Regions from separate parts of the Streptomyces sp. NBC_01471 genome, predicted to be linked through region 3. Evidence: riboswitches for the same ligand, from Rfam matches in the RefSeq annotation. Region 3 holds a riboswitch; each other region holds the start of a gene.
What was found. A riboswitch is a leader RNA that binds a small molecule or an ion and turns the genes downstream of it on or off. The one in region 3 is predicted to bind thiamine pyrophosphate.
Positions count from the first base shown of each region.

Region 1: linked by a shared signal. The riboswitch ahead of thiO (glycine oxidase ThiO) and the one ahead of OG285_RS04425 (cytosine permease) in region 3 are both predicted to bind thiamine pyrophosphate.
Region 2: linked by a shared signal. The riboswitch ahead of OG285_RS07900 (thiamine ABC transporter substrate binding subunit) and the one ahead of OG285_RS04425 (cytosine permease) in region 3 are both predicted to bind thiamine pyrophosphate.

Region 1 is NZ_CP109450.1:6,100,013-6,102,194, forward strand. It holds gene thiO (glycine oxidase ThiO) at 1-1,019, opposite strand, end outside; TPP riboswitch at 1,017-1,129, opposite strand; gene OG285_RS27315 (NAD(P)/FAD-dependent oxidoreductase) at 1,224-2,182, shown strand, end outside.
Region 2 is NZ_CP109450.1:1,804,354-1,806,535, forward strand. It holds gene OG285_RS07900 (thiamine ABC transporter substrate binding subunit) at 44-1,168, opposite strand; TPP riboswitch at 1,241-1,344, opposite strand; gene rlmN (23S rRNA (adenine(2503)-C(2))-methyltransferase RlmN) at 1,374-2,182, opposite strand, start outside.
Region 3 is NZ_CP109450.1:1,004,599-1,006,780, reverse strand. It holds gene OG285_RS04435 (chitosanase) at 1-266, opposite strand, end outside; gene OG285_RS04430 (alpha/beta hydrolase) at 533-1,216, shown strand; TPP riboswitch at 1,335-1,429, shown strand; gene OG285_RS04425 (cytosine permease) at 1,412-2,182, shown strand, end outside.

The DNA.
Region 1 (2,182 bases), 5.1 Mb from region 3:
AGCGGCGCGTTGTCGGGCGACGCGGGACGCAGTCCCGCGCGCGTCTCGGTGAGCGGGAGTTCGGTGATGCCGGGCACCAGCTCGTGGGCGTCGCGGAGCAGTTCGTACACCCCGCCCGCGGTGACCGTGGTGTCCCAGCCGAGCTCCTCGCTGGTCGCGCCGACCACGAGTTCCCCGTTCTCGCGGGGGACCAGATAGACATCGCTGCCCCGGACGACCGCGCGGACGGTCCGGCTGAGGAACGGCGCGTACACGGGCGGCACCGTCAGCCGCAGGACCTGCCCCTTGACCGGGCGTACCGGCGGAAGCACCGCGTCCGGCACCCCGGCGAGCCGGCCGCTGAGGCTGCCCGCCGCCAGGACCACCCGGTCGGCGGTGAGCGCGACGCCGTCGGCGAGCACGACGCCGGTAGCCCGGCCGCGTTCCACCGTCAGCCGCTCCGCCCAGCCGCGGTGGAAGGTGACCCCGGCCCGCTCGCACGCGGTGAGCAGCGCTTTCGCCAGCCGCCGCGGATCGACCTGGTGGTCGCCGTCCACCCGCAGCCCGCCGCGTACCCCCGGCGCGAGCATCGGTTCGAGGCGCCTGCACTCGCGTCCCGTGAGCCATTCGGACTCCAGGCCCGAGCGGAGCTGGAGCGCGTGCAGCTCCCGCAGACGGGCCCGGTCGTCGAGGTCGAGTGCCACGGCGAGGGTGCCGCAGGCGCGGTAACCCAGCTCCTGCCCCGATGCCTCCTCCAGCTCCGCCGCGAACGCCGGGTAGCGGCGGGCGGACTCCAGATTCAGACCGAGCAGGACCTGCTCGCCGTAGTGCAGTTCCGTGACGGCGGCCAGCATGCCGGCCGCGACCTGTGCGGCGCCGCCGCCCGGCTGCGGGTCGACGACGGCGGTGCGCAGTCCGCGCTGCGCCGACCGCCAGGCCGTGACGAGGCCGATGATCCCGCCACCGATGATCAGTACGTCGGGCAGCGTGTCCGCGCGGTCGGTGCGGTGCGCGTGGTGGTTGGCGTGATGCGCGTGCATGGGCGTCCAGCCCCTCCCTTCGCCGGCATGACCCGGATCAGGTTCGTACGGTCGGAGGCCGTCCAGCCCCCCTCTCAGCCCGGTACGCCCGGACTCCCGCGAGTGGTTCAGCGTGGCCAGCCTAACCCCGGTCCGCGCCGCCCCGTAAGGCGTCCCGGGACGGCCCCCTGTCCTGACGGTGCGTCAGCTGCTTAAGGTGATCGGGTGAGTGAGCCGAGGAACGTCGTCATCGCCGGTGCGGGCATGGCCGGAGTGCAGACCGCTGTCGCCCTGCGGGACCAGGGCTTCACCGGGCCCGTCACGCTGATCGGTGAGGAGTCCCACCAGCCGTACGACAGACCGCCGCTCTCCAAGTCCGTGCTGCTCGGCAAGGCCGAGGGCTCCGCCTTCGACGTCGACTTCGGCGCGCTCGGGGTCGAGCTGCTGCTGGGCTGCGAGGTGACCGGCGTACGCCCGCGGGAACGGGAGCTGGACACCTCGCGCGGCCCCGTCCCGTACGGGTCGCTGGTCGTCGCCACCGGCGCCCACCCGGTCACGCTGCCCGGCAGCGAGGGCGTTCCCGGCGTCCATCTGCTGCGCACGCTCGACGACGCGGGGCGGCTGCGGGCCGTCCTCGCCGACCGGCGGGACGTCGTGGTGGTGGGCGCCGGCTGGATCGGCGCCGAGTTCGCCACGGCCGCACGGGAGGCGGGGTGCGCGGTGACGGTGGTGGAGGCGGCCGGCCGGCCGCTCGTCGGGGCGTTGCCGGCCGAGATCGCGGCGCCCATGGCCGACTGGTACGCCGACAGCGGCGCCGAACTCGTCACCCACGCACGCGTGGCCCGCGTCGAGCCGGGGGCCGTGGTCCTGGAGTCCGGGCGGCGGCTGCCCGCCGCGGCCGTCCTCGTCGGCATCGGGGCCAGGCCCGCGACCGGCTGGCTGGCCGGCTCCGGAATCGCGCTGGGCACCGACGGCTCGGTCACCGCCGACGAGCGGCTGCGCACCTCGGTCGCCGATGTGTACGCGGTCGGCGACTGCGCGTCCTTCCCCTCCCGCCGGTACGGCGAGCGGCTGCTGGTCCACCACTGGGACAACGCCCTCCAGGGGCCGCGCACGGTGGCGGCGGACGTGATCGGCGAGACGCCGCAGGTCTACGACCCGGTGCCGTACTTCTGGTCCGAGCA
Region 2 (2,182 bases), 800 kb from region 3:
GGCCCCGGCCCGGTCGCGGACGGCCCCTTCCGCGCCGCGGGCTCTACTTCAGGACGATCGAGGACCACGACTTGACCCACTGATCACGGTTCTTGGCGATCGTGCCGGGTGCGACGGTCTCGGGACGGGTGACCTTCGCGCCGAACTTCGTGAACACCGCGGGCTCCTTCGCGCCCTTCACCACGGGGTCCACGAACATGTTGAGCGGCATGTCCTCCTGGAACTTCTTGCTGATCAGGAAGTCGATCAGGGCCTTGCCGCCCTTCTCGTTCTTCGCGCCGTCAAGCAGCCCGGCGAACTCGATCTGCCGGAAGCAGGTGGAGGTGACGACACCGGTGGGGGCGGTCTTCGGCTGCGGCTTGGCGTACAGCACCTCGGCGGGCGGGCTCGACGCGTACGAGACGACGAGCGGCCGGTCGCCCTTGGCCTTCTTGCCGCCGGCCGAACCGGAGAAGTCGTTGTTGTACGCCTGCTCCCAGCCGTCGTCGACCTTGACGCCGTTGGCCTCAAGCTTCTTCCAGTACGCCTGCCAGCCGTCGTTCCCGTACCGGGCGACCGTGCCGAGCATGAAGCCGAGCCCGGGCGACGAGGTGGCGACGTTCTCGGTGACGAGGAGGTTCTTGTACTGCGGCTTGATCAGATCGTCGAAGCTCTTGGGCGGGGCGAGCTTGTGGTCGGCGAAGTACTTCTTGTCGTAGTTGACGCAGAGGTCGCCGCTGTCGATGGGGGTGACCCGGTGCTTCGCCGCATCGAGCTGTACCCCGGAATCGACCTGGTCCAGACCCCTGGCCCGGTACGGCGTGAAGAGGCCGTTGCTGAGTGCCCGCGACAGCAGGGTGTTGTCGACGCCGAAGAAGACGTCGCCGCGCGGGGATCCCTTGCTGAGGATCTCCTGGTTGAGCGCGGCTCCGGCGTCCCCGCTCTTCAGGACGTGGACGGTGTAGCCGGTCTCCTTCGTGAACTCCTTCAGCACGGCGGGGGACGCGGCGAACGAGTCGTGGCTGACCAGCGTGACGACCTTGGAGTTCTTGGCGCCCGAACCGGAGTCGCCGGAGCTTCCGCAGGCAGCGAGCGTCGAGACGCCCAGCGCGGCGGCCAGCGCCGTGACGGTGAGCCTCCTGGTGGTCAGCGTTCTGCCGGACGTGCGCGCTCGCTTGGTGGTACTCACTGATTCCTCCTGGGATGGGGACATCCAGGAAGAGACGCGGCCCTGCCCGCGGAAACGGGCAGGGCTGAACAGCTTGAGTAGTGACCGAACTTCCTACCCGGAATGACCCGGGCAAGGTTCAGAGGGTCTGCGGCGTGCCGCACTCTCAGCGCTGTGGCGCTCCCCTGTCGGAATATGAAAATGTGCGGCCCACGTTACACGGGCCCTACCGCTCCGCGGCCGCCAGCTGCCCGCACGCTCCGTCGATCTCCTGGCCACGGGTGTCCCGTACGGTCACGGGGACACCGTGGGCGGCGATGGCGGCGACGAACGCCTTCTCGTCCTCCGGCCGGGACGCGGTCCACTTGGAGCCCGGTGTCGGGTTGAGCGGGATCAGGTTGACGTGGACCGGCTTGCCCTTGAGGAGCCGTCCGAGCCGGTCGCCCCGCCAGGCGTGGTCGTTGATGTCGCGGATGAGCGCGTACTCGATGGAGACCCGGCGGCCGGACTTCGCGGCGTACTCCCACGCCGCGTCGAGCACCTCGCGGACCTTCCAGCGCGTGTTCACCGGGACGAGGGTGTCGCGCAGCTCGTCGTCGGGCGCGTGCAGCGAGACCGCGAGGCGGCACTTGAAGCCCTCGTCGGCGAAGCGCAGCATCGCCGGCACCAGACCGACCGTGGACACGGTGATCCCGCGCTGCGAGAGCCCGAGACCGTCCGGCTCGGGGTCGGTCAGCCGGCGGATCGAGCCGACCACCCTCTTGTAGTTGGCGAGGGGCTCGCCCATGCCCATGAAGACGATGTTGGAGAGCCGCGCGGGCCCGCCCGGCACCTCACCGTCGCGCAGCGCTCGCATACCGTCGACGATCTGGTGCACGATCTCGGCGGTCGAGAGGTTGCGGTCGAGGCCCGCCTGACCGGTGGCGCAGAAGGGGCAGTTCATACCGCAGCCGGCCTGCGAGGAGATGCACATCGTCACCCGGTCCGGGTAGCGCATCAGCACCGACTCGACGAGCGTGCCGTCGTGCAGCTTCC
Region 3 (2,182 bases):
TCCTCGATGTACTTGTACTGGGCCTTCCAGTCCAGTGAGGAGTTCTCGGCGCTGGAGACCAGCTTCATGGCGATCTCCTTCTTCGCCGGGTCGTCGAGTCCTGTCGCCGCCGTGGCGACGTGCCGTGTGGCGTGTGAACTCACGTGCTCCGCCGGGGCGTTGGTCGCGTAGGCGGTGGCCGGGACGGCCACCAGGGCCAGCCCGAGCACGGTGCGCGTGATGATCCTCCGGCTGCGTCCAGCGGTGGTGCGGTGGGGGGCTTTCACCGGTCCTCCAAGGGGAGTTCGTGCGGCGATGTTCTGTTAGGAAGCTTTCCTATCAGCTACCCAGGAGGCCGTACACCCCCTGGGGTGAAAGGAGTTGAGCGAATTGGACACGCCCCGGACTGATCCTGACCGATGGCGCGCGGAGGGTGGCGAAAGGTAGGCAGGGTGTATCACCTATTTTGCCCGAAGGTGACTCCACGCAACCGGACGGCCTCCGTGCGCCACGGCGGCGGATGCACCGGCCCGCGCGCTGTAGCGTCTGCGGTATGGACGATCACTCAGTAGTCGATGTCGGCGACGTACGGCTCGCGTACCGCACCTGGGGCGACCCCTTCGGCGCGCCGGTGGTGCTGCTGCACGGCCTCGGCGGTTCGTCCGCGACCTGGGAGGAGACCGGGCGGGTGCTCGGCGAGGAGTGGCGGGTGTACGCCCTCGACCTGCGAGGACACGGGGAGAGCGACTGGCCGGACGAGTACTCGTTCGAGCTCATGCGCGACGACGTACTCGGCTTCCTGGACGAACTGGAACTGGACCGGGTCGGGGTCGTCGGCCACTCCATGGGCGGCGTCGTCGCCTACCTGCTCGCCCAGGAGCACGCGGACCGGGTGGAGCGGCTCGTCCTGGAGGAGACCCCGCCGCCGTACCCCAGGGACGTGGCCGAACCGGAGCGACCCGAAGACCCGGTCGACTACGACTGGAACGTGGTGCCCGCCATCAGGAACGAGATCCGCGAGCCCGGTCCCGAGTGGGCCGAACGGCTCGGCGAGATCGTCGCCCCGACGCTGATCGTGACGGGCGGCCCGGACAGCTCGATGCCGCAGGAGCGGATCCCCGACATGGCAGCGGAAATCCCCGACTGCAGGACCATCACGATCCCGGTCGGCCACACCGTGCACGCGCTGGAGCCCGGACAGTTCTCCGCCGCGGTCAGTGACTTCTTCACCAGCTGAGCGGCGGGTGCAGCGTCCGGCCTGGTGAACACAGCGACCCCCTGCTCGTCGCCGTCGCCCCCCGCGGCTGCGCACCCTCGCCGCGGACAGCGTGGCGCCGCACGTTAGCCTTGCCGTCGTACCGGACACGGGGTGCCCCGTCCAGGGGCTGAGATCACACCCGCCGAACCTGAACCAGTTAGCACTGGCGGAGGGATGTCGCTCATGTCATTTCCACCTGCTCCCAGCAGCACGTCGGCCACAGGTCCGCGATCCGTCTTCGACGGCCGGATGCCCGCCGAACCCGGCGACTTGCGTATCGAGGCACGCGGCATCGCCCCGGTGCCCGGGCACCATCGCTATGGCGGCCCGGGCCGGCTGTTCACCGTGTGGTTCGCCCCGAATCTGACCATGACCGGCGTGTTCACCGGCACCGTCGGTATCGCGCTCGGTCTGGACGTGCCCACCGCCCTGGCGGCCGTTGTGCTGGGCACCTTGATCGGCGCCGTTCCCACCGCGTATCTCGGAACCTGGGGCAGCCGCACCGGGGCAGGTCAACTGCCCTTGGCCCGGCTCGCGTTCGGCCGCTCCGTCCTGGTGCCCGGCCTGCTGCAATGGCTGTCGTCGGTGGCCTGGGACGCACTCATCGGGCTGTTCGGCGGAGACGCGCTGGCCCGGCTCTGCGGCTGGCCCTTCTGGCTGGGCGTACTGGTGATGATGCTGGGACAGGGGTCCCTCGGAGTGCTGGGCTACGAAGCGATCCACCGGCTCCAGAAGCTGATGACCTTCGTGCTCGCCGCCGCTTTCGCCGCCCTGGCCTTCAGACTCCCGGACAGCGTCCAGCACGCGGCCGCCGCCCACGGCGCCGACCGCGCCGGTGCGTTCGTACTGACCAGCACCATCGCGCTCAGTCTGGCGCTGTCGTGGGCTCCGTACGCCAGCGACTTCAGCCGCTACCTGCCGCAGGACACCTCCCGGCCGCGGATG